3 regions of the Streptomyces sp. NPDC001100 genome follow, and region 1 is predicted to be linked to each of the others. Evidence: predicted binding sites of a transcription regulator. Region 1 holds the regulator's gene; each other region holds the start of a gene.

The links. The regulator HspR, encoded in region 1, represses chaperone genes until heat shock. The targets are predictions, from matches to a motif close to TTGAGNNNNNNNNNCTCAA.
Region 2: the regulator HspR is predicted to act here: its motif matches at 2,393-2,411, upstream of dnaK (molecular chaperone DnaK).
Region 3: the regulator HspR is predicted to act here: its motif matches at 5,598-5,616, upstream of lon (endopeptidase La).

What each region holds. Positions count from the first base shown of each region.
Region 1 covers NZ_JBSFKO010000008.1:10,471-20,854, forward strand. The annotation lists gene ACWDEW_RS13490 ((Fe-S)-binding protein) at 1-1,480, opposite strand, end outside; gene ACWDEW_RS13495 (MraY family glycosyltransferase) at 1,694-2,716, shown strand; gene dnaK (molecular chaperone DnaK) at 2,813-4,657, shown strand; gene grpE (nucleotide exchange factor GrpE) at 4,654-5,316, shown strand; gene dnaJ (molecular chaperone DnaJ) at 5,365-6,552, shown strand; gene ACWDEW_RS13515 (heat shock protein transcriptional repressor HspR) at 6,558-7,007, shown strand; gene ACWDEW_RS13520 (sugar ABC transporter substrate-binding protein) at 7,288-8,394, shown strand; gene ACWDEW_RS13525 (caspase, EACC1-associated type) at 8,413-10,384, opposite strand, start outside.
Region 2 covers NZ_JBSFKO010000001.1:353,059-363,442, forward strand. The annotation lists gene ACWDEW_RS01615 (vWA domain-containing protein) at 56-1,861, shown strand; gene ACWDEW_RS01620 (OsmC family peroxiredoxin) at 1,915-2,340, shown strand; gene dnaK (molecular chaperone DnaK) at 2,457-4,340, shown strand; gene narJ (nitrate reductase molybdenum cofactor assembly chaperone) at 4,433-4,939, opposite strand; gene ACWDEW_RS01635 (SAM-dependent methyltransferase) at 5,212-6,027, opposite strand; gene ACWDEW_RS01640 (helix-turn-helix domain-containing protein) at 6,121-6,984, opposite strand; gene ACWDEW_RS01645 (helix-turn-helix domain-containing protein) at 7,070-7,897, opposite strand; gene ACWDEW_RS01650 (4a-hydroxytetrahydrobiopterin dehydratase) at 8,070-8,375, shown strand; gene ACWDEW_RS01655 (class I SAM-dependent methyltransferase) at 8,405-9,154, shown strand; gene ACWDEW_RS01660 (hypothetical protein) at 9,132-9,599, opposite strand; gene ACWDEW_RS01665 (hypothetical protein) at 9,596-10,075, opposite strand; gene ACWDEW_RS01670 (helix-turn-helix transcriptional regulator) at 10,115-10,384, shown strand, end outside.
Region 3 covers NZ_JBSFKO010000021.1:5,177-15,560, reverse strand. The annotation lists gene ACWDEW_RS28025 (sensor histidine kinase) at 1-1,271, opposite strand, end outside; gene ACWDEW_RS28020 (protein phosphatase 2C domain-containing protein) at 1,625-2,413, shown strand; gene ACWDEW_RS28015 (MarR family winged helix-turn-helix transcriptional regulator) at 2,540-3,025, opposite strand; gene lon (endopeptidase La) at 3,155-5,575, opposite strand; gene ACWDEW_RS28005 (sulfatase family protein) at 6,204-7,688, shown strand; gene ACWDEW_RS28000 (rhomboid-like protein) at 7,685-8,569, opposite strand; gene ACWDEW_RS27995 (spermine/spermidine synthase domain-containing protein) at 8,736-9,413, shown strand; gene ACWDEW_RS27990 (response regulator transcription factor) at 9,527-10,267, shown strand; gene ACWDEW_RS27985 (sensor histidine kinase) at 10,264-10,384, shown strand, end outside.

The sequences.
Region 1 (10,384 bases):
TCTTGGCGCGGTCCTCCAGGGCGCCGGCGCAGCCGACCCAGTACAGGTACTCGACCTCGGTGAGGTCCTCGATGTCCTGACCGACGACCGGGACCTCGAACTCGACCTCCTTGAGCCACTCCAGGCGCTGCTTCTTGGCCAGGCCCCAGGGGTTGCCCTTCTTCTCCAGGTTCTTGAGCATCGTCCCGGCCTCGGACGGGAACGCGGACTCGATCATCACCTGGTAGCGGCGCATGTCGACGATGTGGTCGACGTGCTCGATGTCCACCGGGCACTGCTCGACGCAGGCGCCGCAGGTGGTGCAGGACCACAGGACGTCCGGGTCGATGACGCCGTTGTCCTCGAAGGTGCCGATCAGGGGGCGCTCGGCCTCGGCGAGGGCCGCAGCGGGGACGCCGGCCAGCTGCTCCTCCGTCGCCTTCTCCTCGCCCTCCATGGACTTGCCGCCGCCCGCGAGCAGGTAGGGCGCCTTGGCGTGGGCGTGGTCCCGCAGCGACATGATGAGGAGCTTGGGGGAGAGCGGCTTGCCGGTGTTCCAGGCGGGGCACTGCGACTGGCAGCGGCCGCACTCGGTGCAGGTGGAGAAGTCGAGCAGGCCCTTCCAGGAGAACTGCTCGACCTGGGAGACGCCGAAGACGTCGTCGTCGCCCGGGTCGGTGAAGTCGATCGGCTTGCCGCCGGAGGTCATGGGCAGCAGCGCGCCCAGCGAGGTGCCACCGTCCGCGTTCCGCTTGAACCAGATGTTCGGGAAGGCCAGGAAGCGGTGCCAGGCGACGCCCATGTCGGTCTTCAGGGCGACCGTGATCATCCAGATGAAGGAGGTCGCGATCTTCAGGCCGGCGAAGAAGTACGTGAGGTTCTGGAGGGTGGAGACGTCCAGGTGCCGAAGGGCCGACACCACCGGGTACGAGATGAAGAAGGACGCCTCGTACGCGTCCACGTGGTGCTGGGCGCCTTCGAGCGCGTGCAGCATGAAGATGCAGACGCCGACGATGAGGATGACGGCCTCGACGAAGTACGCCTGGCCGAAGTTGGAGCCGGCGAAGCGGGACTTGCGGCCCGGCCTGTTCGGCTTGCTGAGCTGGCGGATCACGATCAGCGTGAGGATGCCGAGGACCGTCATGGTGCCGATGAACTCGACGAAGACGTTGTACGGCGCCCATTCGCCGATGACCGGCAGCAGCCAGTCGGCCTTGAACAGCTGGCCGATGGCGTTGACGATCGTCAGCAGCAGCGAGAAGAAGCCCACCGCCACGAACCAGTGCGCGACCCCGACGACGCCCCAGCGGTTCATCCGGGTGTGGCCCAGGAACTCCTTGGCCACAGTGACGGTCCGCCGGCCGGGCTCGTCGGTGCGGGTGCCCGCGGGCACGTTCTGGCCGAGTCGCATGAAGGTGTAGATCTGCAGGACGGCGCGGGCGAACAGCGCCACACCGACCACGATCAGAACCAGCGACACGATGATCGCGGCGAGTTGCATTTCAGGGCTCCTCGGGCCTGCGAGGGGTCATTACCGAACCCAGAACATTACTAAGCGGTAACTTAATCGGTCCGACCGAGATTACCCCCATTCTCTGTCGCACTGTAGCCAGCCGTGCGGTGATCTATGTCGCTGAGGGTCGCCTTAAAAACCTGTGACGATCCGATCGTGTTATTCGTACTGAATTGGTACATTTGCGTCTAATTTAGAACCGTGCTCTACGGGATTCTCGCCGCCACGACCGCCCTGCTCCTCTCCGCCCTCCTCGCCGCACTGCTCCGGGTGCCCGCCCTGCGTGCCCGGATCGTCGACCGGCGACGGCGCACGCGCCCGGTACCGCTGCTCGGGGGACTGGCCGTCGTGATCGCCGTCGCCGCGGTCACCTGGGGGTGCGACTGGACCGGCGTCGCGCCACTGGGCGACGACGTCGGCGGCCTGCTGGTCGCCGGGTCCGCCGTGGCCGTGCTCGGGCTCGTCGCCGACGTGTGGCGGCTGAAGACACGGGTCCTGGTGCTCGGTACGGCGGTGGCGGCGGCCTGTGTCGTGCCGTACGGGGAACTCGGGGTGCCCGGCGGCCTGTCGGCGGCGGCCTGGATCGTGTTCGTCGCCGCCGCCTTCAAGGGGCTCGACCACGCCGACGGGCTGGCCGGGACCGTGGGGGTGGTCACCGCGTTCGGGGTGGGGGCCTGTGCCGCGATGGAAGTGATGGACGGGCTCGCGGTGTTGCTGAGTGTGCTGGCCGCCGCGCTCACCGGGTTCCTGATGCACAACTGGCATCCCGCGCGGATCGCGCTCGGTGCGTGCGGGTCGCTGTTCACGGGCTTCGTGCTCGCCTCGGCGGCGGTGGTCGCCCGGAGCGGACACGATCTCGCGTCCAGTGCGGGCGTGCTGTTCGCGCTCACCGCCCTCGCGAGCGCGGACGCCGTCCTGGTGCTGCTGTCGCGGCGGCTGGCCGGGCGGGCGCTGCTGCGGGGCGGCCCGGACCATCTCGCCCACCGGCTGCGGCGGCTGGGGCTCACTCCGCAGGGGGCGGTGGTGCTCCTCGGGGTCGGGGGGTTCTCCGGAGTGCTCGTCGGAGTGCTCGTGCACAACGGGTGGGCGGGTGAATCCGCCGTGATGTGGGTGGCGGGCGGGGCCCTGGTCGTCGTATTCGGACTGCTTAAAGTCAATGTCTACGGGGTGCGGCGTGCCGCGTCTACGCAGGTCAGAGCCCAGTTGCGTGTAAGGAACGGATAAGAGTTGAGTCTGCTCGACTCAGCTCTGTTGACCCAGCGATGAGTGTGGTGCACACTTGAGTCCGTTCCACTCAAGTCATTGCTGGAGGAATCAACCATGGCACGTGCGGTCGGCATCGACCTGGGCACGACTAACTCCGTCGTCAGCGTTCTTGAAGGCGGCGAGCCCACCGTCATCACCAACGCAGAGGGCGCCAGGACCACGCCGTCCGTCGTCGCCTTCGCCAAGAACGGCGAAGTGCTCGTCGGCGAGGTCGCCAAGCGCCAGGCGGTCACGAACGTTGACCGGACCATCCGCTCCGTGAAGCGCCACATGGGCACGGACTGGAAGATCGAGCTCGACGGGAAGCACTTCAACCCGCAGCAGATGAGCGCCTTCATCCTGCAGAAGCTGAAGCGTGACGCCGAGGCCTACCTGGGCGAGAAGGTCACGGACGCGGTCATCACCGTCCCGGCCTACTTCAACGACTCCGAGCGCCAGGCGACGAAGGAGGCCGGCGAGATCGCGGGCCTGAACGTCCTGCGCATCGTGAACGAGCCGACGGCCGCCGCGCTGGCGTACGGGCTCGACAAGGACGACCAGACGATCCTCGTCTTCGACCTCGGCGGCGGCACCTTCGACGTGTCCCTCCTGGAGATCGGTGACGGCGTCGTCGAGGTGAAGGCCACCAACGGCGACAACCACCTCGGTGGTGACGACTGGGACCAGCGGGTCGTCGACTACCTGGTGAAGCAGTTCGCCGCGGGCCACGGCGTGGACCTGGGCAAGGACAAGATGGCCCTCCAGCGTCTGCGCGAGGCCGCCGAGAAGGCCAAGATCGAGCTGTCCAGCTCCACCGAGACCTCGATCAACCTGCCCTACATCACGGCGTCCGCCGAGGGCCCGCTGCACCTGGACGAGAAGCTCACCCGCGCCCAGTTCCAGCAGCTGACGGCCGACCTGCTGGAGCGCTGCAAGACGCCGTTCCACAACGTCATCAAGGACGCCGGCATCTCCATCAACGAGATCGACCACGTCGTCCTCGTCGGTGGCTCCACCCGTATGCCCGCCGTCGCCGAGCTGGTGCGCGAGCTGACCGGTGGCAAGGACGCCAACAAGGGCGTCAACCCGGACGAGGTCGTCGCCATCGGCGCGTCCCTCCAGGCCGGTGTCCTCAAGGGCGAGGTCAAGGACGTCCTGCTCCTCGACGTCACCCCGCTGTCCCTCGGTATCGAGACCAAGGGCGGCATCATGACCAAGCTGATCGAGCGGAACACGACGATCCCGACCAAGCGGTCCGAGATCTTCACCACCGCCGAGGACAACCAGCCCTCCGTGCAGATCCAGGTCTACCAGGGCGAGCGCGAGATCGCGGCGTACAACAAGAAGCTCGGGATGTTCGAGCTGACCGGTCTGCCGCCGGCCCCGCGCGGTGTCCCGCAGATCGAGGTCTCCTTCGACATCGACGCCAACGGCATCATGCACGTGACCGCGAAGGACCTCGGCACGGGCAAGGAGCAGAAGATGACCGTCACCGGCGGCTCCTCGCTGCCGAAGGACGAGGTCGACCGCATGCGCCAGGAGGCCGAGCAGTACGCGGACGAGGACCACCGCCGCCGCGAGGCCGCCGAGTCCCGCAACCAGGGCGAGCAGCTCGTCTACCAGACGGAGAAGTTCCTCAAGGACAACGAGGACAAGGTCCCCGGCGAGGTCAAGACCGAGGTCGAGGCCGCCGTCGAGGAGCTGAAGGCCGCGCTCAAGGGCGAGGACACCGCCGAGATCCGCACCGCCACCGAGAAGGTCGCCGCGGTCTCGCAGAAGGTCGGCCAGGCCATGTACGCCGACGCCCAGGCCTCCCAGGCCGCGGGCGGTGACGCCCCGGGTGCCGAGGCGCCCAAGGCGGACGACGACGTGGTGGACGCCGAGATCGTGGACGACGAGCGCAAGGACGGTGCCGCGTGACGGAGGAGACCCCGGGCTTCGAAGAGAAGCCCGACGTCCCCTCCGGCGCCACCCCCGACGACGCCGAGCCGCAGGCCGCCGCCTCCTCCTCCACGGGAGAGGGGGCGGCCCCGGCCGGGGACGCATCAAGTGCACAGATCGCCGGTCTGACGGCCCAGTTGGACCAGGTGCGCAAGGCGCTCGAAGAGCGCACGGCGGACCTCCAGCGGCTCCAGGCCGAGTTCCAGAACTACCGCCGCCGGGTCGAGCGGGACCGGGTCACGGTCAAGGAGATCGCCGTCGCGAACCTCCTGACCGAGCTGATGCCCACCCTCGACGACATCGGCCGCGCGCGGGAACACGGGGAACTCGTCGGCGGTTTCAAGTCCGTGGCGGAGTCGTTGGAGACCGTCGCCGCGAAGATGGGACTGCAGCAGTTCGGCAAGGAGGGCGAGCCCTTCGACCCGACCATCCACGAGGCCCTGATGCACTCGTACGCGCCGGACGTCACCGAGACGACCTGCGTGGCGATCCTGCAGCCCGGGTATCGCATCGGCGAGCGCACCATCCGCCCCGCGCGGGTGGCCGTGGCCGAACCGCAGCCCGGCGCGCAGGCGGTCAAGGCCGAGGACGAGTCCGAGGCCGGCGACGAGAAGGACAACGGCCCTGAGGAGGGCTGACGCACACACCGGGCGGGCAGACACCGGGCGGAAGGAGGGACGTCGAGGATGAGCACCAAGGACTTCATCGAGAAGGACTACTACAAGGTCCTCGGCGTGCCCAAGGACGCCACCGAGGCCGAGATCAAGAAGGCGTACCGCAAGCTCGCCCGCGAGTTCCACCCGGACGCCAACAAGGGCAACGCCAAGGCCGAGGAGCGCTTCAAGGAGATCTCCGAGGCCAACGACATCCTCGGTGACCCCAAGAAGCGCAAGGAGTACGACGACGCCCGCGCGCTGTTCGGCAACGGCGGCTTCCGCCCGGGGCCGGGCGGCGCGGGCGCCGGCAACTTCAACTTCGACCTGGGCGACCTCTTCGGAGGTGGCGCCCAGGGCGGCGGCGCCGGGGGTGCCGGCGGATTCGGCGGCGGGATCGGGGACGTGTTCGGCGGCTTGTTCAACCGGGGCGGCGCGGGCACGACCCGGACCCAGCCAAGGCGCGGCCAGGACATCGAGTCCGAGGTCACGCTCAGCTTCACGGAGGCCATCGAAGGGGCCACGGTGCCGCTGCGGATGTCCTCGCAGCAGCCCTGCAAGGCCTGTTCGGGCACCGGCGACAAGAACGGCACACCGCGCGTGTGCCCGACCTGCGTCGGCACCGGCCAGGTGGCGCGCGGCTCCGGCGGCGGCTTCTCGCTCACGGACCCGTGCCCGGACTGCAAGGGCCGGGGCCTGATCGCCGAGCACCCGTGCGCCGAGTGCAAGGGCAGCGGACGCGCCAAGTCCTCGCGGACCATGCAGGTCCGGATCCCCGCGGGGGTCACGGACGGCCAGCGCATCCGGCTGCGCGGCAAGGGCGCACCGGGTGAACGGGGCGGTCCCGCGGGCGACTTGTACGTCATGGTGCACGTCGACGCGCATCCGGTGTTCGGCCGCAAGGACGACAACCTGACGGTGACGGTCCCGGTGACGTTCGCCGAGGCGGCACTGGGCGGCGAGGTCAGGGTGCCCACCCTGGGCGGGCCGCCGGTGACGCTGAAGCTGCCGCCGGGCACACCCAACGGCCGTACGATGCGGGCCCGCGGGAAGGGCGCCTTCCGCAAGGACGGCACCCGGGGCGATCTCCTCGTGACCGTCGAGGTGAGTGTTCCCAAGGACGTCACGGGGAATGCTCGTGACGCACTTGAGGCGTACAGAGAGGCGACCGCGGGCGAGGACCCGCGGGCGGAGCTGTTCCAGGCCGCGAAGGGAGCATGAGAGAGATGGACGGCCGTCGACGCAACCCGTACGAGCTGACCGAGGAGACCCCGGTCTACGTCATCTCGGTGGCGGCCCAGCTCTCCGGTCTGCACCCGCAGACGCTGCGCCAGTACGACCGCCTCGGCCTGGTCTCCCCGGACCGCACGGCCGGGCGCGGCCGGCGCTACTCGGCCCGCGACATCGAACTGCTGCGCACCGTCCAGCAGTTGTCGCAGACCGAGGGCATCAACCTGGCCGGCATCAAGCGCATCATCGAGCTGGAGAACCAGGTCGTGGCGCTCCAGCAGCGCGTCGCCGAACTCCAGGCGGCGGTCGACGGAGCGGCGGCGGCGATCCAGCAGCGCGAGGCCGCCGTGCACGCCTCCTACCGCCGTGACCTGGTCCCGTACCAGGAGGTCCAGCAGACCAGCGCGCTGGTGGTGTGGCGGCCGAAGCGGCAGTCCTCGGACTGACGCGCCGACAACCGTGCAGGGGCCCGGAGGCTCACCCGCCTCCGGGCCCCTGCACGGTTGTGGCGATCTTTGCCCTTTCCTGAACTCCCGTTGGGTGGAGGGTCGGTAAAGAGCGTTTGGATGGGATTCCGCAAGGTCTCCACATCCAAACGGAACGTGGTGTTGCCATCTCGTTAAGTAGTTCCGCTTGACGCCGGTGGCCGCAGCCGCGTTGGCTTTTCAGTCTCCTGGGTTGCAACGCTGCACCCACGTCCGGACGGCACCAGAAGTGAGCTCACCAATGCGTCGTATCGCCATATCCGTGGCCGCGTCCTCGCTGGCCCTGCCCCTGGCCGCCTGTGGCGTGCTCAACTCGTCGGGGAGCAGCTCGGACGCCACCCCGGCCAAGGGCAACGACATCACGGTGGGCGTCCTGATGCCGGAGAAGACGAACACGCGGTACGCGGAGTTCGACTACCCGATCATCAAGTCCACGGTGAGTGAACTCACCGACAAGAAGGGCAAGGCCGAGTACCAGAACGCCGGCGGTGTCGCGAGCGTCCAGGACAAGCAGATGCAGAAGATGATCGACGAGAAGGTCGACGTCATCGTGCTCGACGCCGTCGACTCGCATCTCATCCTGAGCATGGTGAAGAAGGCCAAGGCCGCCGGTATCCCGGTCATCGCCTACGACCGCCTGGCCGAGGGGCCGATCGACGCGTACGTCTCCTTCGACGGCGAACTGGTCGGCGAGGTGCAGGGCCGCTCCCTGGTCGAGGCGCTGGGCAGCAACGTGGACAGCTCCGACAAGGTCGTCATGATCAACGGCTCGCCGACCGACCCCAACGCCGGGGTGTTCAAGGCGGGGGCGCTGTCCGAGCTGCAGGGCAAGGTGACGGTCGCCGCGAGCTACAACACCGACAAGTGGGACCCGGACGTGGCCCAGAAGGAGATGACCGAGGCGATCGACAAGCTCGGCAAGGACAACATCGCCGCGGTGTACTCCGCCAACGACGCCATGGCCGGCGGCATCATCAAGGCCCTGCAGAACGCGGGCGTGACGAAGATGCCGCCCATCACCGGCCAGGACGCCGAGCTCACCGCCGTGCAGCGGATCGTGACCGGCGAGCAGTACATGAGCGTCTACAAGCCGTACCCCGACCTGGCCGAGGCCGCCGCGAAGATCGCGGTCGCCAAGGTCCAGGGCAAGGACATCGAGTTCGACGCCCTCACCCGTGACTCGGTGGACAGCCCCACGAACAAGAAGATCCCCTCGCAGCTGGTGTCCGTGGTCGCGCTGACGAAGGACAACATCAAGACGACGGTGGTCGCGGACGGGATCTACAAGATCTCCGACATCTGCACCAGCAAGTACAAGTCGGCTTGCGCGGCGGACGGGCTGAAGTAGGGCCGAGGCAGGACGGGTTCAGTCGGCGGCCCTGACGGCGTAGAGCCGGGTGTCGTCGCTGCCCACGTAGAGCACTCCGTGGGCGACGACGGGCGAGGAGACGACGGGCCCGCCGGTCGGGAAGCGCCAGCGCTCCCGGCCGGTGTCGGTGTCCACGGCGTAGACGTTGCCGTCGTCGCTGCCGAAGTAGACGGTGGCGTGGGTGACGGCCGGGGTGGTGCGGACGGGGGCCATGGCCGTGAAGCGCCACTTGACCGTGCCGGTGGCCGCGTCGAGGGCGTACAGGCGCTCGTCGTCGTTGCCGACGTAGACCGTGCCGTTGTCGACCGTGGGGGCGGCCTGGATGGCGCTTCCGGTGTCGTGGCGCCACTTCCGCTGCCCGTTCGAGGTGTCGAGGGCGTGCAGTTCGCCGCGCTGGTTGCCGACGTAAAGGACTCCGTCGGACAGTGCGGATGCGCCGGAGACGGGGCCGTCGGCGACGCGGGTGCCCCACGTCCTCCGTTGGCCGACGACGTCGAGGGCGTACACGTGGCTGCCCGTGTTGCCGACGATCGCCAGCCGACCGTCCATCACCACCCATCGATGCGGCGTCATGCCCACGGTGAAGTTCCAGCGCTTTGTTCCTGTTTCGGCGTCGAGCACGAACAAGGAGCCGCTGTTGCTGACACACACCCGGTCGGTGAGGACTCCCACTGTCGCGGACACATCGCCCCTCCTCTCGCCGAAGTCCCAGCGCCCCTCTCCGGTTACCGCGTCGGTCGCGTACAGCATCCGGCCCGCAGTGGTGTACACGAGATCGCCGAGGACCGCTGGCGTCGACCGCACGGGCCCGGCGTTGAGCGCGCGGCTCCACCTCCGCTCCCCGGTGTCCGCCTCCAGAGAGTGCAGTGAGCCGCCGTCGCCGCCCACATACACCACCCCGCGTAGCGACAGCACCCCGCGCACCACGGTCGGCGTGGACCGCACGCAGTTGTCGGTCTGGAAGCTCCACAACTCGGTGCCGGACGCCGGGCGGGCCCGAACGGGCCGTGCGGGGGCGGGTGTTGGAGCCGCGACCGGGACCGGTGCCGGCACCGGGGCCCCGACGACAGGCCCAGCGGTCTGGAGATGCGACGCGGCCGCCCCCGACACACTCCGGCTGTCGTCCTCCGTCAGGCGCCGGAGTTCCTCCTCCGCGCGCCGGCGCACCGTCGCGTTGCCGAAGCGGCGCAGATGGGCCAGCGGCTCCACCGCGCCGAGCCGTACCAGGGCGATCGGACTGTCCAGCGCGACCCGGATCTGCGCGGGCAGCGCCCAGTTCACGTTCCGGGCGATGACGATACGGCCCTCGACGTCGTCCTGTTTCTTGGGCCGCTGCTGCGGCATCTCGTCGACGACCCGGTCGTGGACGTAGGAGTACAGCTCGTCGAGGGTGATGTCCCCGTCGCCGTCGAGGTCGGCGCTGCCGTCGCGCAGGCCCCGCACCAGATGGCGGGTGAAGACGGACTGCGGGGCGCTGCCGCTGACCCGGTCGCCCTCGAAGGAGTACTGGGTGGCGTCGGAGGCGGTGAGCACCGTACGGCCGCGGCCGTGGAACCGCTCCAGGGTGTGCACGTCGGCGTCGCCCTTGGTGAGCCGGGCGGTCGCGGGGAAGGCGCCGCTGTAGCAGCAGTCGAGGATCAGCACCTGGCGGCGGGACATGCAGCCGCTCATGGCCCGGTCGATCTGTTCGGCGGGCAGTGAGGTGAACAGGAGGTTGTCGCGGCGGGTGTTGGCCGCGGCGAGGTGGAGCCGGCCCTCGTCGTCCTTGAGGCCGTGGCCGGTGAAGTACAGCAGGGTGAGGTCGTCGTGGCGGCGGCCGTGGAAGAACGCGCCGAGCGCCTCGCCGATGCGGTGATGGGGTTCGTTGACGAGGATGGTGACGTCGAACCCGGCGATGTCCGGGTCGCGCAGCACCTCGGCGAGCGCTTCCGCGTCGTGCGCGGGCGCGGTCAGCCCGCGCAACCCCTCG
Region 2 (10,384 bases), on a different contig from region 1:
GACTGGCGTTGCGGGCACCGGAGTTCGGCGCCGCACAGATGCCGGAGGCCGGCCCGTGAGCCGCACCCGCAAGAAGGACCCCGAGAAGAAGAAGCCCGACCCGGCGACCGAGGCCTTCACCGCCGGGCTGAAGCTCGTGTGGGCCAACCCCGCGCTCGCCGCGATCGACTTCGAGCTGTGCCGGGAGGAGGACTGCCGGGCCGCGCCCCGCGACGGACTCGTGCTCGTCAACTCCAACGGGTATCTCCACGCGCACCCCACCCGCCTCGCCGAACCCGCCGAATGGGCCTGGGCGATCGCGCACGCGCTCATCCATCTCGGCTTCGGCCACGTCCCCGGCGCCAACGGCGAGCGCGAACAGCCCGACCGCTTCGACCTCGCCGCCCGCTGCGTCGTCGTCAACCGCTTCCTGCTCACCTTCCCCATCGGCCGCACCCCCGAGGACCTGCCCGCCGCCTACCCCTCGGGCGACGAGGAACAACTCGCCGCCCGCTGGCGCCGCGACGGCATCCCGGCCGCCTACGAACACTGCGGTACGGCAGGCGGCGCCCCCGACCAGCGGCTCGTACCGTGGCAGGGCTGGCCCGGGAACCCCGTCGACTGGCAGATCGCCTTCGCCGGCGCCCTCACCCGCACCATGTCCGTCGCCATGGACCTCGCCGGCGGCCGCCGCGACTCGATGTACGGCGGCCCCACCCGGCTGCAGCCCTGGGAACGCGCCCTGAGCTGGTTCGTCTCCCACTACCCGCTGCTCGGCGGCATCGCGGCCGGGATCACCCTCGTCGCCGACGCCGAACTCGCCCGCGCCCACGGCATCTCGGTCGCCGCCGTCGACACCGAGGCCGCCGAGATCTACATCAACCCGCTGCGCCAGTTCGACGCCGAGGAATGGCGGTTCGTCCTCGCCCACGAGATGCTGCACGCCGCCCTGCGCCACGGCGACCGCTGCGGCACCCGCGACCCGTTCCTCTTCAACGTCGCCGCCGACTACGTCGTCAACGGCTGGCTGCGCGAGATGGACATCGGCACGATGCCCGAAGGCCTGCTGTACGACCCGGAGTTGAAGGACCTCTCCGCCGAGGAGGTCTACGACCGCATCACCGCCGACCTGCGCCGCACCCGCCGCCTGGCCACCCTGCGCGGCAAGGGCACCGGCGACATCCTCGGCGGGCCGCTCGGCAGCGCCCGCGACTACGTCGACCTCGACGAGTTCTACCGGCGCGGCCTCGCCCGCGGCCTGGACCTGCACCAGCAGCACGAACGCGGCTTCCTGCCCGGCGGGTTGGTCGAGGAGATCCGCGCCCTCAGCCACCCGCCCCTGCCCTGGGACGCCCAACTCGCCCGCTGGTTCGACGAGTTCGTGCCCAGACCGGAACCCGTACGGTCGTACGCCCGTCCCTCGCGCCGCCAGTCCTCCACCCCCGACATCCCGCGCGCCGGCCACTATTTCCCGCCCGAGGAGGTCGCCCGCTGCACCTTCGGCGTCGTCCTCGACACCTCCGGCTCCATGAACCACAGCCTCCTCGGCAAGGCACTGGGCGCGATCGCCTCGTACGCCGAGGCCCGTGACGTACCGGCCGCCCGGGTCGTGTTCTGCGACGCGGCCCCGCACGACGCGGGCTACGTGCCGGTCACCGACATCGCCGGCCGGGTGCGTGTGCACGGGCGCGGCGGGACCGTACTGCAGCCCGGAATCGACCTGTTGCACCGCGCCGACGACTTCCCGCCGGCGGCGCCCGTCCTCGTCATCACCGACGGCTGGTGCGACGTACTGAGGGTGCGGCGCGAGCACGCCTATCTGATTCCGCAAGGTGCTCGCCTGCCGTTCACCCCCCGTGGACCGGTCTTCCGGGTGCGCTGAACCTGAATGTGATCGGATGGCTCCGAACGACATCCGCTTCGAAAGGAATCACCGTGGCAACCACGCGCACCGCACACACCGTCTGGGAAGGCGAACTCATCAAGGGCAGCGGCGAGGTCACCTTCGACTCGTCAGGCATCGGTGTGCAGCCGGTGACGTGGGCGTCGCGCGCCGAGCAGGCCAACGGCAAGACCAGCCCCGAGGAACTGATCGCCGCCGCCCACTCCAGCTGCTTCTCCATGGCGCTGTCGCACGGCCTCACCGGCGCGGGCACCCCGCCCACCCGCCTGGAGACCAAGGCCGACGTCACCTTCCAGCCCGGCGAGGGCATCACCGGCATCCACCTCACCGTCCGTGGCGAGGTCCCCGGCCTGGACGCGGCCGGCTTCGCGGCCGCCGCCGAGGACGCCAAGAAGAACTGCCCGGTCAGCCAGGCGCTCGCGGGTACGACGATCACGCTGACGGTCGAATCCGCCTGACCCCGGCCCCCCTCGCGCACCTCGATGCCGCACCCGGAAAACGGGTGCGGCATTGACTTTCCGCCACTCAAGTTTTGTGCTGGAGATCGGGCAGCGCCTGGCGGAAGGGGACGGCTATGGGACGAGCGGTCGGGATCGATCTGGGGACCACGAACTCGGTGGTCGCGGTGCTGGAGGGCGGGGAGGCGACGGTCGTCGCCAACGCCGAGGGAGCGAGGACCACACCCTCGGTGGTGGCCTTCGCCAAGAACGGCGAGGTATTGGTCGGCGAGGTCGCCAAACGGCAGGCCGTGACCAACATCGAGCGCACCGCGCGCTCGGTGAAGCGCCACATGGGCAACACCGACTGGCGCTTCCCGGACACGGGCGCCATCGACGGAACGCGGTACCGCGCCCAGGAGCTGTCCGCGCGCGTGCTGCAGAAACTGAAGCGGGACACGGAGGCCTATCTCGGCGAGGACGTCACCGACGCGGTGATCACCGTCCCCGCCTACTTCGACGACTCCCAGCGCCAGGCGACCAAGGAGGCCGGCGAGATCGCGGGCCTCAAGGTCCTGCGGATCATCAACGAACCGACCGCCGCCGCCCTCGCCTACGGCCTCGACCGCGGCGAGGAACAGACCGTCCTCGTCTTCGACCTCGGCGGCGGCACCTTCGACGTCTCCCTCCTGGAGATCGGCGACGGCGTCATCGAGGTCAAGGCCACCAACGGCGACACCCACCTCGGCGGCGACGACTGGGACCAGCGGGTCATGGAGTACCTGGTCAAGAAGTTCCAGGGCCAGTACGGCATCGACCTCGGCAAGGACAAGATGGCGCTCCAGCGGCTGCGCGAGGGCGCGGAGAAGGCGAAGATCGAACTCTCCTCGGCCGCCGAGACGACGATCAACCTGCCCTACATCACCGCCTCCGCCGACGGCCCGCTGCACCTCGACGAGAAGCTGACCCGCGCCCAGTTCCAGGAACTCACCGCCGATCTCCTCGACCGCTGCAAGACCCCCTTCCACCAGGCGGTCAAGGACGCCGGCGTCAAACTCTCCGCCGTCGACCACGTCATCCTCGTCGGCGGCTCGACCCGGATGCCCGCCGTCACCGACCTCGTCAAGGAACTCACCGGCAAGGACCCGCACAAGGGCGTCAACCCCGACGAGGTCGTGGCCGTCGGCGCCGCCCTCCAGGCCGGAGTCATCCGCGGCGACGTCAAGGACGTCCTGCTCCTCGACGTCACCCCGCTGTCCCTGGGCATCGAGACCAAGGGCGGCATCATGACCAAGCTCATCGAACGCAACACGACCATCCCGACCCGGCGTTCGGAGATCTTCACCACCGCCACCGACAACCAGCCCTCGGTCGGCATCCAGGTCTACCAGGGCGAACGCGAAATCGCCGCGTACAACAAGAAGTTGGGCGTCTTCGACCTCACCGGCCTGCCGCCCGCCCCGCGCGGTGTCCCGCAGATCGAGGTCGCCTTCGACATCGACGCCAACGGAATCATGCACGTCTCGGCCAAGGACCTGGCGACCGGCCGCGAACAGAAGATGACCGTCACCGGCGGCTCCGCGCTCCCCAAGGACGACATCGACCGCATGATGCGCGACGCCGAACAGTACGCGGACGAGGACCGCAGGCGCCGCGAGGCCGCCGAGACCCGCAACCAGGCCGAACAACTCGTCTACCAGACCGAGAAGTTCGTCCGCGAGAACGAGGAACGCATCCCGGCCGACACCCGGTCCGAGGTCGCGGCGGCGGCCACCCAGGTCAAGACCCTCCTGGAAGGCGAGTCCGACACCGCGGAGCTGCGCACCGCCGTCGAGAACCTCGCCACCGTCAGCCAGCGCATGGGCCAGGCGATGTACGCCCAGGCCGGCCAGCAGTCCCCGACGGAGCAGACGGGGCAGACGGAGACCCCCACGGAACACACCTCACCCCAGGAGGAGGAAGGCGTCGTGGACGCGGAGATCGTCGACGACGAACGAGAGGCGAAGGGCGGCGCGGCGTAGACGCTCCGCCGGAGGAGCAGCCCGGGCCGTCGCTCGCCTGCGGCATCGTCGTGGCCGGTCGCGCAGTTCCCCGCGCCCCTTCGGGGCGCTGCTCAGAGGTCCGTCTTCTCCCATTCCTGCCGCTCCGGCCGCGGCAGGGTGACGCACACGGCGTCCAGGACGGAGGCGTACGGCGTACCGAAGTCGGCCAGCCGGGCACGGAGTCGATCCAGCGCGGTGCGGTACTCGGTGAGCAGGTCGAGGTTGCCGGTGCGGGACGTGAACTCCAGGACCGCGGGCAGGAAGTCGGGCAGCTCCACACCGGTGAACTCCAGCCCGTGGGCGCGGTACAGCTCCCGGAAGCCGACCAGGGACATACCGTGCCCACGGCTGTCGCCGCCGTGCCACCGGCTCAGGTGCAGGCTGTGCCGGTTCTCGGAGCCGAAGACCTCGACATAGTGCGCGGCCAGCTCCCGCGGCGGCGTGAGGGCCGCGTGGTCGGCGAACTCCCGCAGTTGCGGCGCGGCTTCGCGCAGCAGCGGGAGCCGGGCGCGGAAGTCCTCGTCCGGGTAGGTCAGGCAGAGCGCGGCGGCCTGGTACAGCACGGCGTCCGAGGGCATCAGGCCTCCAGCGCGTGGACATGTGCGGCGGCGAGTCCGATGCCCCCGGCCCGGGAGGCTACAGGATCCTGTATACGATATTCCGCGGCTGTCTCACGGCCCCTGTCCGGCCCGGCGGCCGGTATCCACGTGTCCGTCACCTGCGCTCCCTTGCTCGCCCGTGGTGTCGAACCTAGGGCGGGGCAGGGGAGCGCACCCGTTCACGGCAGCCGTACGGGTCAGAACCCGCAGACGTACGGGTCGTGGCTCTCGGGTGGCACGGGCCGTACGGGTCAGCCCTTGCGGGCGACCCCGCCGTAGACCGGCACGATGCCCTCCGCCTGGGCGGCCACGTCCTCCGCCTCCGGGCGCCAGCCGTAGACGGCGATCACGCCCGGCCCGAGCAGCTCCAGGCCGTCGAAGAAACGTGAGAACTCGGCCAGCGAGCGCGGGTAGAACGGGGTGCCGCTGCGCCGGAAGTGCTCGGCCGCCTTGGCGATGGCCTCGGGGCTGAGATCGGGGGTGACCTGCGACAGGGTCAGGTAGCTGCCCGGGGCGAGGACGTCGACGTACCGCTTGATCAGGCCGTACACGTCGTCGCCGGCGGTGTCGTCGCCCAGGTAGTGGGTGAGCGCGACCAGCGACAGCGCGACCGGCCGCGTGAAGTCGAGGGTCTCGCCGGCCAGCCGAAGGATGGTGTCCGGGTCGCGGACGTCGGCGTGCACGTACTCGGTGCTGCCCTCGGGCGCGCCGTGCAGCAGCGCCTCCGCGTGCCGCAGCACGATCGGGTCGTTGTCCGCGTACACGACCTTCGCGTCCGGGGCGACACTCTGCGCCACCTGGTGGAGGTTCGGCTCGGTGGGGATACCGGTGCCGATGTCCAGGAACTGGCTTATCCCGGCCTCGGCGGCGTTCCGCGTCGCCCGGTGCATGAACCGGCGGTTGGCCCGCGCCCCGCGCACCGCCGTGCCGTCCGAGGCGAGGATCCGGCGCGCCAGCTCCTCGTCCACCGGGTAGTTGTCCTTGCCGCCGAGCCACCAGTCGTACACCCGCGCCGGATGCGGCCGGCTGGTGTCGATACGGGTGGGCGCGGCTTCGGATCCGGTCATGCGGTGTCGTCTCCTCGGGAGTTCGGGTCGGTGTGCCGGGCCGCGCTGTGCCGGGAACGTCAGTGCCGGGAACGTGCTGGGTGCGGGCCGTGCTCAGAAGGTCTCGCGGTACTCCCGCAGGATCTCCTTGGTGCGCTGTGCGGACGCGGCGTGCGCCGTCATGTGGTCGAGGACCTCCAGATGCGCGGACACCTCGGTACGGGAGTCCAGATACAGGGCGCCGGTCAGGTACTCGGTGAACACCATGTCGGGCAGCTCCGGTTCGGCGAAACGGAACAGCGAGAACGGGGCGTACGTCCCCGGGTGCGGGCCGTTCTCGAACTCCGCGACCTGGAGCGTGACCCGGTCGCGCTCGCCGAACTCCAGGAGCTTGTCCAGCTGTTCGCGCATCACCTCGCCGCGCATGCTCACCGGACGCCGCAACACCGTCTCGTCCATGATCACCCACAGGTGCGGCGGACTGTCCCGCTCCAACAGCCCCTGGCGCGCCATCCGCAGGGACACATGCCGCTCGATGGTCTCCGGACCGGTCTGCCCGATCGTCCCGGCCTCCATCACGGCACGCGCGTACTCCTCGGTCTGCAACAGGCCGGGCACGAAGTGCGGTTCGTACGAACGGATCAGCCCGGCCGCGCCCTCCAGGCTCACATAGAGGCTGAACCACTCCGGCAGCACGTCGTGGAACCGCTGCCACCAACCCGGCTGGTTCGCCTCCTCGGTGAGCGCGACGAACGAGTCCGCCTCCTCGTCGGAGACCCCGTACGTGGTCAACAGCATCTGTACGTACGGCACTTTCAGCGCGACCTCGGCCATCTCCATCCGCCGTACGGTCGCCGGAGCCACCCGCAGGACCTGCGCGGCCTCCTCGCGTTTGATGCCGGCCGCCTCGCGCAACTCCTGGAGCCTTCTGCCCAGCACTACTTGACCCACGGTGGGCGCGGGCCGCCGCTCACTCACGCCACGCCTCCCCATACGCGCCGAAGTCTGGAGGCAGTGTGCCATGTTCCGGCCATTGTCTCAGCGGTTCGGGGATGATCATCCGTCAGTCTCCCCGCCCGCGCAGGTACTTGGCCGTCGCCGGATCGGCCGGGAGGAACGTCTCGATCGCCAGCTCCGAGACCGTCACGTCCATCGGAGTGTTGAACGTGGAGATCGAGGAGACGAACGACAGCACCCGGCCCTCGTGCTCGATCCGCATCGGCAGCGCGAAGTACGGTACGGAAGTGGCCGGTTCGGCGTCGTCGCCGGCCGCCTCCGGCACCGGATACGCGGCGACCTCCTCGTACAGCGCCCGCAGCGGCTCGGACCGGTGCAGGGCGATCTGCCGCTCCATCTGTGCGAGGAGATGCCCGCGCCACTCACCCAGATTGCGGATGCGCGGCGCCAGCCCCTCGGGGTGCAGTGTCAACCGCATGGCGTTCAGCGGCGGTTGGAGCAGCAACTCCGGTACGCCGTCCAGCAGCATGGTGATGCCCCGGTTGGCCGCCACGACGTCGTACACGGCGTCCACCACCAGCGCCGGATACGGCTCGTAGCCCTGGATCAGCCGCTCCAGACCCTCGCGCAACGCGCCCAACGCCGGGTCGTCCAACGGGGTTTCCGGATAACGAGGGGCGTAACCGGCGGCCAGGAGCAGGGAGTTGCGCTCCCGCACCGGCACCTCCAGATGCTCGGCCAGCCGCAGCACCATCTCCTCGCTCGGCCGCGACCGCCCCGTCTCGACGAAGCTGATGTGCCGCGCCGAGGAATCGGCCCGCAACGCCAGCTCCAGCTGACTGACCCGCCGCCGCTCCCGCCAGGCACGCAGCAACGGGCCGACACCTTTGCCCGCGGAGGTGCCGGTGCCGGTACCGGTTGCGACGATGGTCATACGCACGACCGTAGTCGAAGCGGCCCGCCCGTGAGCGGACCGAGGAACCCGTCCGGGGGAGCCGCCCACCGGACTCACCCGGGGGCACTCGTCTGACCAGGCACGCAACCGGCCGTCTGTGGCACGCTGAAGTGGCCGAAGAGGAACCCGACCTCCAGGAAGGACCGAGGCCATGCCCGTCGCACCGCTGTCGCAGAAGGAGATCGAGGACCGCCTCGCGGAACTCCCGGGCTGGTCCGCCGACGCCGACCGCCTCACCCGCACCTACCGGCTCGGCACCCACTTCGCGGCCACCGCGATGGTCGTCCACATCGCCCAGGTCCAGGAGGAACTCGACCACCACTCCGACCTCACCCTCGGCTACAACACCGTCTCCCTCACCGTGAACACCCACAGCGTCGGCGGCGCGATCACCGACCTGGACTTCCAACTCGCCCACAGAGTTCAGGACTTGGCCCCGGGCCACGGCGCTGCCTGACCGCACGGGACAGGTGGGGGTGACAGCGCGTGCTCGACTACGACAAGGAAGCCGACGCCTACGACGCGACACGCGGCGGCGAGCCCCGTGCCGCCGCCGCCGCGGAAGCCGTACTCGGCCTCGTCCCGCAGGCTGCCCGCGCCCTGCTCGACGTGGCCTGCGGCACCGGCATCGTCACCCGCCGCCTGGCCGCCGCCCGCCCCGGCCTGCGGGTCACCGGCCTGGACACCGCACCCGCCATGGCCCGCACGGCGGCGACCCGGCTCCCCGGCGCCGTACTCCTCGCCGACAGCCGCGAACTCCCTTTCCCCGACGGGGCGTTCGACGTCGTCACCACGATCTGGCTGCTGCACCTCGTGGCGGGCCCCGAGGACGCCAGGGCGATCATCGCGGAGTGCGCGCGGGTGCTGCGACCGGGCGGCGTGTACATCACCACGGTCGACAAGGCCGCCGCCCACGACGTCGGCAGCGACATCGACGCCGTCCTCGCCCCCCGCCCACGCCGCCCCGCCCAGGACAGGACGGACCACGTCCGCGCCCACGCCACCGAGCAGGGCCTGCACCCGGCGGGCACGGCCCGTTTCCGCGGCCACGGCCAGGGCCGCAGCCCCCGCAGCACCACCGCGGACCTGCGACGCGGCTGGTTCACCATGCTGCCGCCCGGCGAACCGCTCACCGAACGGTTCGCCGAGCGACTGGAATCGCTGCCCGACCAGGAACTACCGCGCGCGGACCCCGAGTTCACCGTCCTGGCCTTCAGGAAGCCCGCGGCCGGGTGAAGTCCATCGTCCAGTTCGTCACCCAACTCGCCCCGCCGTCCACCGAGAACGCCTGCTCCCAGCGCGCGCCGCTCGCGGAGACCCCCGACCACACGAACCGCACCCGCACCTCCTTCCCGTCGTGCGTGTCGTCGCCGTAGAACTCGCCCCGGTCGCCCTCGAACCGGCCCGTCACCGGCGGGAACAGCTTCCCGCTGCGGCTCGACGACCAGTTCAGGGACCACAGTTCGGTCTCCCGGTCGAAGAGCCGCAGGGTCAGCCCCTTCGACCCCAGATACGGCATGTCGATCTCGTCGACGTTCGCCGCGCCGTCGAACAGCGGCCGGCAGTGACTGACCCCGGTGAACTCCTCCCAGCCGCTGCCGGGTTGGAGGAAGTCGGTGAGACGACGGTTCACGACCTCCCACTCGCCGTGCAGGAAGTCGAAGTCGCGCGGGCTGCTCATGAGCGGTCTCCCGTGGTTCCGGCGGGCAGGGTGTCCGCCAAGTAGGCGTCGAGGTCCGGGACTTCGGGCGCGAGCAGATGTCGTACCCAGGCGTCCCGCTCGTGCAGGATCGGCGGCAGTTCCCAGACACAGCCGATCCACGGCAGTTCGGGAGTGACGAAGTGGGTGGGGTCCAGATCGGGACAGCCGAGCACCGGCTGGCCCGCCGACGCGCCCCGGAAGTGCAGGACGTTGTCCCACACCCAGCTGTACGCGTTCAGATAGGCACCGTCGTCACCGCCCCGGTGCAGCACGACGAACGTGGCAGGGGGAGTGCCGGCCGGCTCGGGCAGCAGCTTCGGCAGGATCGCGTACGCCGCCGCCTCCACCTCGGGCGCGATCCCGGCCGGGTCGGCGGTGACGTGGTAGCGCTTGACGCGCCGCCCGGCCACCTCGATCGGCGGTGGCACGGTCAGCAGTTTCTCCGTGAAAGGCATGACAGGACGCTAGGACCGCTTCACTGACATCCTGTGTCAGTGAAGTCCAGCAGACTCCTCTCGATCCTGCTCCTGCTCCAGACCAGGGGGAGGATGACCGCCGCCCAGCTCGCCGAGGCCCTGGAGGTCTCGGTCCGCACGGTCTACCGGGACGTCGAGGCCCTGAGCGCGGCCGGTGTCCCGCTGTACGGCGACGCGGGCCACGACGGCGGCTACCGCCTCCTCGACGGCTACCGCACCCGCCTGACCGGCCTCACCACGGACGAGGCCGAGGCCCTGTTCCTCGCGGGGGTGCCGGGACCGGCCGCC
Region 3 (10,384 bases), on a different contig from region 1:
TGCGCGTGCAGGGAGTTGACCGAGCGGACGACCTGGGCGAACTCGTCGTTACGGCCGGTGAACTTGATGGCTTCCTCGGCCGCCGGGTCCTCGGCACCGGCCAGCCGGGCCGAGCCGCGGCGCAGCACCGACAGCGGGCGGGTGAGGGTGCGGGCCATGGCGGTGGCGATGCCGACCGCGAGCAGCATCAGGGCACCGAGGATCGCGACGCGCAGCTCCAGCGCCTTGACGTCGTCGTCGCGCAGCTGGGCGAGGTCCTTGGAGCGGTGCTCGTAGAGGGCGGACTCCTCGCCGCGCATCAGGTCGACCCGGGCGGAGAGCGCCGCGTCGAGCTTCTTGGTGCTGGTGTCCAACTCGCTGTCGGACAGCGTGGGTTGGTCGGTTAGGGAGGCGAGGTACCTCTCGGCGGTGTTGACCTCGGGTCCGGTGACCGTGGAGTCGTAGCCCGCGACGGCCGCCTTCGTCGCGGTCTCGCGGAAGTCGGCGAGGGCGGCGTCGGAGCGAAGCCGGGCCTGCTGGGCGGCTGCGCTGAGGGCGTCGCGCTGCTTGGTCTGGGCGCTCGTCGAGCCGGTCTCGGTGACAGGGAGGCCGGTGATGGTACTGATGACCGTCTTGGTGCTGGTCGGCACGTTCAGCGCGGCCAGCAGCAGCCCGCGGGCGGCGGCGGCCTGCTGGACGGCGGCGTCGAGTTCGGCGAGCGCGTAGGCGCCGGAGCCGGCCCGCGGCGGCATCTGCTCGGCCAACTGCTCGGCGAGCCGGTGCAGTTCGGTGATGGCGCCGGAGTACGCGACATGCGCCTCAAGGGCGCTGCTCTGGCCGGTGAGCGCGGCCCGTCGGACGGTGGCGACGTCGTCGAGGTCCGAGCGCAGCGCGGCGGAGATGTCGGTGTCGGCGCGCAGTTCGTCGACCTGCCGGTCGACGCGGGCGCTGCGGTCCTCGTCGGGGGCCTGGGACTTGGGGCGCCCGGCGGCGATGTACGAGGTGACCTCGTCCCGCTCGTCGGCGAGCGAGTGGGCCAGCGACAGCGCGTCCTGGGTCTGCTCGGCGAGCGTCACCAGGTCCTGGGAGTCGTGGAGCTGGCCGGAGGCGGTGACGAGGGAGGGGACACCGGCCGCGGCGATGGCGGCGGCCACCACGGCCACGGCGACGATGAGCCGGTTGCGGACGTGGGTGCTGCGCCCCTTGCCCGCGGGATCGGGCGTGACGGCACCGGTGGCGCCCCCCTGAGGGGCCGTCTGCTTGTCTGTGCGCCGAGGCCGCTTTTTCTGCACCGGTGCTCGCATTCCTGACTCGTGATACCCATGGGGCCGGGTGACGCTCCGTCATCCCGGTACGGCGACCCTCCCAGTGCCGGTGGGCGGCGGTCGCGCATCGTCCGGGCCGCCACCCGAAGGAGTGAACCCCGTTGGGGAGTTGGCGGGCAAGTTCCGCCGGGCCGCCCCGCGGCCTTGTGGGCCGCGCCGGTTGGACGTGAGCGGCGGGCTTTGGCAGGATTCGCCGCCACGCATTCCCGGAGTGATCCATTCCAGCCCAAACCAGGCGTCTGACCTGCGCGGCTGCGCTGATTCGGTGACCAGTGCCAACGTTTTGCGGACCCTGTGAAGACGTCGTGCAGACTGGCCGGATGCGTACGGAACTTGTGTCGGAGCCCGGTGACCCGAACCGCCCCAACGAGGACTTCGCGAGCGTCGGCCTTCCGGCCTCGGGACAGGGCGGTTCGCTGATCGTCCTGGACGGAGTGACTCCGCCGAGCGGGGAGACGGGCTGTCTGCATCCGGTCCCCTGGTACACCGCGCGGCTGGGCGGCGCGCTGACCGAACTGACCGTTTCCTGTTGGGATCTGACGCTGGCGGAGATTCTCTCCCGGGCGATCCTCCGAACATCCGAGGCCCACTCCGCCACCTGTGACCTTTCTCACCCACGCACCCCTCAGGCAACCGTGGTGCTGGCCCGCTGGTCCCCGCGGGAGATCGAATATCTGGTCCTTTCGGACTCCGCCCTGCTGGCGGAATCCCCGGCCGGCGAGGTGACCGCCGTACTGGACGACCGCATCTCGCGCCTGCCGCGCGCCGCTCTCGCCACGGACGAGCTGATCGACGCCACGCTCCGTAACAAGGAGGGCGGCTTCTTCACGGCCGCCGCCGATCCCTCGGTCGCGGAACGGGCGGTGACGGGCTCGCTCCCCCGCGCCGAGGTCCGCGCCCTCGCCGCCCTGACGGACGGGGCGACGAGGTGGGTGGAGAAGTTCGAGAGGGGCGACTGGGCGGAGTGCCTGGCCCTCGTCCGGAAGGAGGGCGCGGCGGAGCTGGTGGGCCGGGTGCGGGCGCTGGAGCGGGCCGACGCGGAGACGCGGACGTATCTGCGCGGGAGCAAGACGCACGACGACGCGACGGTCGTGTACGTCGAGCTGTGAGCCGCTACGTCCTCTTGGGGTGTGTCCGCTCGGGGTGAGTCCGCTTGAGGCGCGTCCGCTCGGGGTGCGTCCGATTGAGGCGCGTCCGCTCGGGGTGTGTCCGATTGAGGCGCGTCCGCTCGGGGTTCACTTCTCCATGACCCCGTTCAACTGGTGGAGCAGCCGGGCGAGTTCGGCGACCTCGCGGCGGTCCCAGTGGGAGAGCTGGCTGACGTAGCGGGCCCGCCGGGCCTCGCGGACGTGTGCGACGCGGCGCCGGCCCTCGTCGGTGACGTCGACCAGCCAGGCGCGGCCGTCCGCCGGGTCGGGCTCGCGGGAGATCAGGCCCAGCTCCTCCAGGGCGCGCAGCTGGCGGGACATGGTGGCCTTGCCGACGCCGATGTAGGCGGCGAGTTCGGTGGCCCGCTGCCGCCCGTACTCGTCCAGCCGGACCAGCAGGCCGTACGCGGCGGACTCCAGGTCGGGATGGACCTCACGGGCCATCTCCCCCTGGTTGGCCCGGGCCCGCCGCAAGAGGAACGTCAACTCGCGTTCCAGGGACAGGTATTCGGGATCCGGATCCGGGATCCCGCTGTCGTTTCTGTCCTCGTCCTTGTGCACGTCAGCACCCATGTTCTGCTTTCCTGATCGTGAAAGTCGCCGCAGTTTCGCCAGTATTTCGCAGGGTGGGACCTACGTACGACGAAGGCCCGGGCCCCTTGTGAAAAGGGACCCGGGCCTTCACCTGACCGGTGGCGTCCGTCACGCCGCCACCGGAACCTCCGGGGTCGCGCCGTTCGTGGCGGGCGACAGGGCCAGCTCCAGGACCTGGCGGACGTCCGTCACCGCGTGGACGTCGAGCTTGTCCAGGACCTCGGCCGGGACGTCGTCCAGGTCGGGCTCGTTGCGCTTCGGGATGATCACCGTGGTGACCCCCGCCTGGTGCGCGGCGAGCAGCTTCTGCTTCACCCCGCCGATCGGCAGGACCCGGCCGGTCAGGGAGACCTCACCGGTCATGGCCACGTCCGTGCGGACCAGCCGGCCGCTGAGCAGCGACGCGAGAGCGGTCGTCATGGTGACACCCGCGCTCGGGCCGTCCTTCGGCACCGAACCCGCCGGGAAGTGGATGTGCACGCCCCGGTCCTTCAGGTCGGCGACGGGCAGCTCCAGTTCGGCTCCGTGCGAGCGCAGGAACGACAGGGCGATCTGCGCGCTCTCCTTCATCACGTCACCGAGCTGACCGGTCAGGGTCAGCCCCGCCGCGCCCGTCTCCGGGTCGGCGAGCGACGCCTCGACGTAGAGGACGTCACCGCCCGCTCCGGTGACCGCGAGGCCGGTGGCGACACCGGGGACCGCCGTACGGCGCTCCGCCGGGTCCTGGGCGGACTCGGGCACGTGGTGCGGCCGGCCGATCAGAGCTCGGAGATCGGCGTCGGTCACCGTGAACGGCAGCTCCCGCTCGCCCAGTTCGTGCTGCGCGGCGATCTTGCGCAGCAGCCGGGCGATCGACCGCTCCAGGGTGCGGACACCCGCCTCGCGGGTGTACTCACCGGCGAGCTTGCGCAGCGCGCTCTCGTCGATGACGACCTCGTCGTCCTTGAGTCCGGCCCGCTCCAGCTGGCGCGGGAGCAGGTGGTCACGGGCGATGACGACCTTCTCGTCCTCTGTGTAGCCGTCCAGCCGGACCAGTTCCATCCGGTCGAGCAGCGCCTCCGGGATGGCTTCGAGCACGTTGGCCGTCGCCAGGAACACCACATCGCTCAGGTCGAGTTCGACCTCCAGGTAGTGGTCCCGGAAGGTGTGGTTCTGCGCGGGGTCGAGGACCTCCAGCAGCGCCGCGGCCGGGTCGCCCCGGTAGTCGGACCCCACCTTGTCGATCTCGTCGAGCAGGACCACCGGGTTCATGGACCCGGCCTCCTTGATCGCGCGGACGATACGGCCGGGCAGCGCACCGACGTACGTACGCCGGTGACCGCGGATCTCCGCCTCGTCCCGTACACCGCCGAGCGCGACCCGCACGAACTTCCGTCCCATCGCGTGCGCGACGGACTCGCCGAGCGAGGTCTTGCCGACACCGGGCGGACCGACGAGGGCCAGTACGGCACCGCCGCGCCGCCCGCCGACGACACCCAGCCCGCGCTCGCTGCGGCGCTTGCGTACGGCGAGGTACTCGGTGATGCGTGCCTTCACGTCCTCAAGACCGGCGTGCTCGGCGTCCAGGATCGCCTTGGCGCCCCGGATGTCGTACTCGTCCTCGGTCCGCTCGTTCCACGGCAGTTCGAGAACGGTGTCCAGCCAGGTGCGGATCCACGAGCCCTCGGGCGACTGGTCGGAGGACCGCTCCAGCTTGTCGACCTCCTTGAGGGCGGCCTCGCGGACCTTCTCGGGAAGATCGGCGGCCTCGACCCGCGCGCGGTAGTCGTCGGACTCCTCGCCGTCCTTGGCCGAGTCGCCGTTCAGCTCGCGCAGCTCCTTGCGGACGGCTTCGAGCTGACGGCGGAGCAGGAACTCGCGCTGCTGCTTGTCGACGCCTTCCTGCACGTCCTTGGCGATGGTCTCGGCGACATCCTGCTCGGCGAGGTGGTCGCGCAGGTGCTGGGTGGCGAGCTTCAGCCGGGCCACCGGGTCGGCGGTCTCAAGAAGCTCGATCTTCTGTTCAGTGGTCAGGAAAGGCGAGTAACCGGAATTGTCGGCAAGCGTGGACACATCATCAATGGCCTGCACGCGGTCGACGACCTGCCAGGCCCCCCGCTTGCGCAGCCACGCGGTGGCCAGCGCCTTGTACTCCTTCACCAGCTCGGAAACGGAGCCGGGCAAAGGCTCGGGCAGGCTCTCGTCGAGCGCGGTGCCCTCGACCCAGAGCGCGGCACCGGGGCCGGTCGTACCGGCGCCGATCTTCACGCGGCTGCGGCCGCGGATCAGCGCACCCGGGTCGCCGTCGGCCAGCCGGCCGACCTGCTCGACGGTGCCCAGCACACCCGTGCTCGCGTATGTCCCGTCGATGCGTGGCACCAGCAGGACCTTGGGCTTTCCGGGCTCGGACCGGGCGGCGGCCTGGGCGGCCTCCACGGCGGCGCGTACATCGGTGTCGTTCAGGTCCAGCGGAACCACCATTCCGGGCAGCACGACCTCGTCGTCGAGCGGCAGCACGGGCAGGGTGAGCGGTGTGGACGTCGAAGCCATGATCTCCCCTTAGGCAGTCAAGTTGAGCTATGCCGACTCAATGCTTGGGCGCCTTCGATTGTTCCCCACCGGTTGTTCGCCGTGAGCGATCAGAGGGAGGGGGCCGGCCTCTGTGCAGGTCAACGCGGAAACGGGGCGGGGGCTTCCCGGGAGCACGTGGATCATCTCTGCGCTCGCGACCATCCGCGAGACCCTGGGGTGCACCCTTCACCCGGCGCTCGATTCACCCGGCGCTCGATTCACCCGGCGCTCGATGTCTTCGCGGAGCGGTACGAGGAGCTCCGCCGTGATCGCCCGGACGACTTCGGTCCGAGCCGGGACGAGTACGGCCGAGGCTTCTACTCCTGATCCGGCCGACTCGGCCGGATCGGGCCTGGCCCGACGCATGGGGATGCTCGCCGCCCACGGAGGACGAGCTGCGAAAGCATGACACCTGCGGTGAAAGTGTCACGCTTTCGCGGAGAGGGTCCCCCTCCGGCAGGGGTCGGCGACCACCCATGCCGCCGCACGGTTGAGGGCGAGCCCCGGCCCCCGCAACGCCATTCATAGGCAACTGCCGCAAACTGCAGGCGGATTCACAGCCGAGCAGATGCGCGATACGGGGACATCCACGCATACGGGGGACGGCATGGACAGAGATCAGGAGCGGCGCGGGCCCGGCAGGCGTGCGGTCGTGGCGGGGGCCGCGGTGGTCGTCACGGCCGCGGCGACCCCGGCCGTCCTCGACGCGACAGAGGGCGACGGGCACGCCTCACCCGCCGAACCGGCCACCCCCGTAAGGAACTTCGCCTCCCCCACTCCCCGCACCCGCGCCCGCGGCGACGACCGCCCCAACATCCTCCTCGTCGTCACGGACGACCAGCCCAAGGACACCGAATGGGCGACCCCGCAGACCGTCGACTGGCTCGGGGACCACGGCGTCACCTTCGAGCGGGCGCACGCCAACACCCCGCTGTGCGCGCCCTCCCGTGCCTCGATCATGTCGGGCCGCTACGCGCACAACCACGGTGTCCTGGACACCCGCCACCCCTACCACCTGGACCAACACACCACGGTGCAGCGGCAGTTGCACGACTCCGGTTACCGCACGGGCCTGTTCGGCAAGTACCTGAACTACTGGCACACCGGCGACAACCCGCCCCACTTCGACGAGTGGCTGCTCCAGGAACCGGTGGCGTACTACAACGGCCACTACAACGACGGCGGGACCGTCCGGAACATCCCCGGCTACAACACCACCGTCATCAAGAACCGCGCCCTCGCCTTCCTGGAGAGCTCCCGCACGGACCGGCGACCGTGGTTCGCCTACGTCGCCACGCGCAGCGCCCACGAGTTCAACATCCCGGAGAAGAAGTACGCCCGCGCCCGCGTCCCCGAGTGGCCGGGGCGGCCGTCCGTCTTCGAGACCGACAAGGCCGACAAGCCGGCGTTCCTGCGCAGGGCCGGGCACGGTCTGGCCGCCGGACAGGCCCTGCGCGCCCGCCAGTTGAGGACCCTGCTGTCGGTGGACGACGCGATGCGCGACTTCCGCGACCAGCTGCGCGCGCTCGGCCAGTTGGAGAACACGCTCGTGCTGTACACCAGCGACCACGGGCTGTGCTGGGGCGACCACGGCTGGCTGCGCAAGTCGGTGCCGTACCGGCCGAGTCTGGAGGTGCCGTTCCAGCTGTCGTGGCCGGCCCGAGGGCTGGACAGGGGCACCTCGGACGACCGCCTCACCGGTCACGTCGACCTCGCGCCCACCCTCCTCGACGCGGCCGGCATCACCCCGGACACGCCGCACGACGGCCACTCGCTCCTCGGCACCGGCGACCGGGACCACCTGCTCGCCGAGTGGTGGTGGAACCGGCAGGACAAGGAGCCCATCCACACCTGGGCGACGTACATCGGGAAGTCGGAGCAGTACACGGAGTACTACCGCAGCCGTCTCGACAACAACGGCCGCCCCACGGACGGCGACGGCAAGGTGCTCTTCCGCGAGTACTACGACCTGCGCGCCGACCCCTACCAGCTCACCAACAGGCTGCACGGGGCAACCCCCGCGCAGGAAGCGCGACTTGGCATCCCGGCGCTGGCGAAGGGGCTGAACTCGGCCAGGCGGGCAGGGAGTTAGACCCGGCCGACCTCGACCCGGTCCGTCCCCGCCACCTCGACCCAAGCCAACCGGACCATCCGCCCGTCCCGCTGCCGGCGCCGTATCAGCGGCCAGGTCACGACGCCTATCGTGAGCGAGATCAGGTGGCCCCAGTTGGTCATCGGGTCGGTGAACGCGATCAGGTCGGTGACCAGGGTCCAGCCGAACAGGGCGAGCAGCGGCAGTCCGAGCCAGGGCCTGAGCAGACCCGCCAGGGCTCCCGTGCTCGCGGCGACGCCGAAGCTGATGCCGTAGTCGAGGCGGTGCAGCGAGGTGTCGGGCAGGTGCCCGGCCAACACGGCCAGCCCCACCGTGCCCTCGGTCGCGAGCGTGGCCAGGATGTGCCCGGTCAGGAACACCCCGGCGGCCCGCATCCCGCCGATCCGCCGCTCCAGCGCGGTCAGCACCAGCAGGAAGAGGATCGCGTACGGCGACATCACCCCGCCGACGATCCACAGCGCACTGGCGACCAGCACCAGGAACGGGTCGCGGACGAGGTGGGTGACATCGGTGCTGGAGGCCTGGTGCAGCTGGTTCACCAGGGCGGGAGAGGCGTACTGCGCGATGAGCGAGGTGACGACGAGCAGCATCCCGTAACCGAAGGTGAACGGCGTCCCGGTGGGCGTGGGCAGCAGCCGCCAGGGGCGGAGCAGGCGCAGCAGGCCGGGGACGCGCGGTGCGCGGGGAACGGCAGGGGTGGACGCCGAGACGGAGACCGCCGGCCGGCTCAACCCCCAGGCCGTTTCCGCCACTTCGCGCTGTCTTGGCATGGCGTCCAGCAGAGAGGAGTCCTCCCCGGCCGAAGGCACGCCCGGGGGCGTGGCGGAGACCTGGGTATCGGCCGTCGCGGTCCGTTCCACCGTGAGGGGCTCCTTCCGTTTCAGCCCACCCTTCGCCGTCCCACCTGTCGCTGTCTATGACCGACGCCACGCGAGAGCCGATTCACAGCAACCTCCAAGGCTTCTCACGCGTCCACAAGGGGCCGATCCCGCCGCCCGTTCCGGTGAAACTGCCAAAATGGAGCGCATGACCACCGCGTACGACACTCCCGTTGTCCTGGACCGTCGCGAGGGCCCCTACGGCGAGGTGGTGCTGCGCCGGCACGGGGAGTTGCTGCAGATCATCGCCAACGGGTGCTTCCTGATGGACACCTCGGACGGGCGCTCGGAGCGGCTGCTGGTCGACGCCGCGTACGCCGCGCTCGACGGGCGGCCCCAACCGGACGTGCTGATCGGCGGGTTGGGCGTGGGTTTCTCGCTCGCGCACGCCGCCGCCGACCCCCGCTGGGGCCGGATCACGGTCGTGGAGCGGGAGCCCGCGATCGTCGAATGGCACCGCTCCGGACCGCTGTCCGAGCTCTCCGCGGCCGCTCTCGCCGACCCTCGCACGGACATTCTGAAAACGGATCTGGTCGCATTCGTCAATGAGACATGCGCCACTTTCGACGCGCTCTGCCTCGACATCGACAACGGGCCCGACTGGACCGTCACCGACAGCAACGAAAACCTCTACTCACCGGCCGGACTCGCAAGCTGCACAAGGGTGTTGAGGCCTGGCGGGGTGCTCGCGGTGTGGTCGGCGCAGCCCTCTCCGGAATTTGAGCGAACACTATGGAATGCCGGGTTCCAACAGGTGCGTACCGAAGAGATCCCCGTTGCCCGAGGAGTTCCCGACGTGGTGCACCTCGCCGTACGACCTGGATAGCAAAGGGGTTGCCGCTGCCCGTACCCTGCTTGCCTGACGCAGATCATTCAAGCGTCAAGCGCAGTCATGGGATCACCCCACTGGTTCCGGAAAGCACACTTCAGGGGCGGGCGATGGAGCAGACACACACCTCCCACAACGGTACGGCCACGGCCACGCCGGGCGCGCAGCGCCGGGTGCTCGTGGTCGAGGACGATGCGACGATCGTCGACGCCATCGCGGCCCGTTTGCGCGCCGAGGGATTTCTCGTACAGACCGCGGGCGACGGGCCCTCGGCCGTCGACACCGCCGAGGCCTGGCAGCCCGATCTGCTGATCCTCGACATCATGCTGCCCGGCTTCGACGGCCTGGAGGTCTGCCGCCGGGTGCAGGCCGCCCGTCCGGTGCCGGTGCTGATGCTCACCGCGCGCGACGACGAGACCGACATGCTGGTCGGGCTGGGCGTCGGTGCCGACGACTACATGACCAAGCCGTTCTCCATGCGGGAGCTGGCCGCGCGGGTGCACGTCCTGCTGCGCCGCGTGGAGCGTGCCGTGGTGGCCGCCTCCACCCCGCGTTCGGGCATCCTGCGCCTGGGCGAACTGGAGATCGACCACGCGCAGCGCCGGGTACGGGTGCGCAGCGAGGACGTGCATCTCACGCCCACCGAGTTCGACCTGCTGGTCTGCCTGGCGAACACCCCGCGTGCCGTGCTCTCCCGCGAGCAGCTGCTCGCCGAGGTCTGGGACTGGGCGGACGCCTCCGGCACCCGTACCGTCGACAGCCACATCAAGGCACTGCGCCGGAAGATCGGCGCCGAGCGGATCCGCACGGTGCACGGCGTCGGCTACGCACTGGAGACACCAACGCCATGAACGAAGGGCCGACGTCACGGAGGAGCCCCGGGGAGCCCTGGGGCGGCGTACGCCCGTTCTCGATCAAGACCAAACTGGGCGCGCTGGTCGTCATCTCGGTGCTCATCACCACCGGGC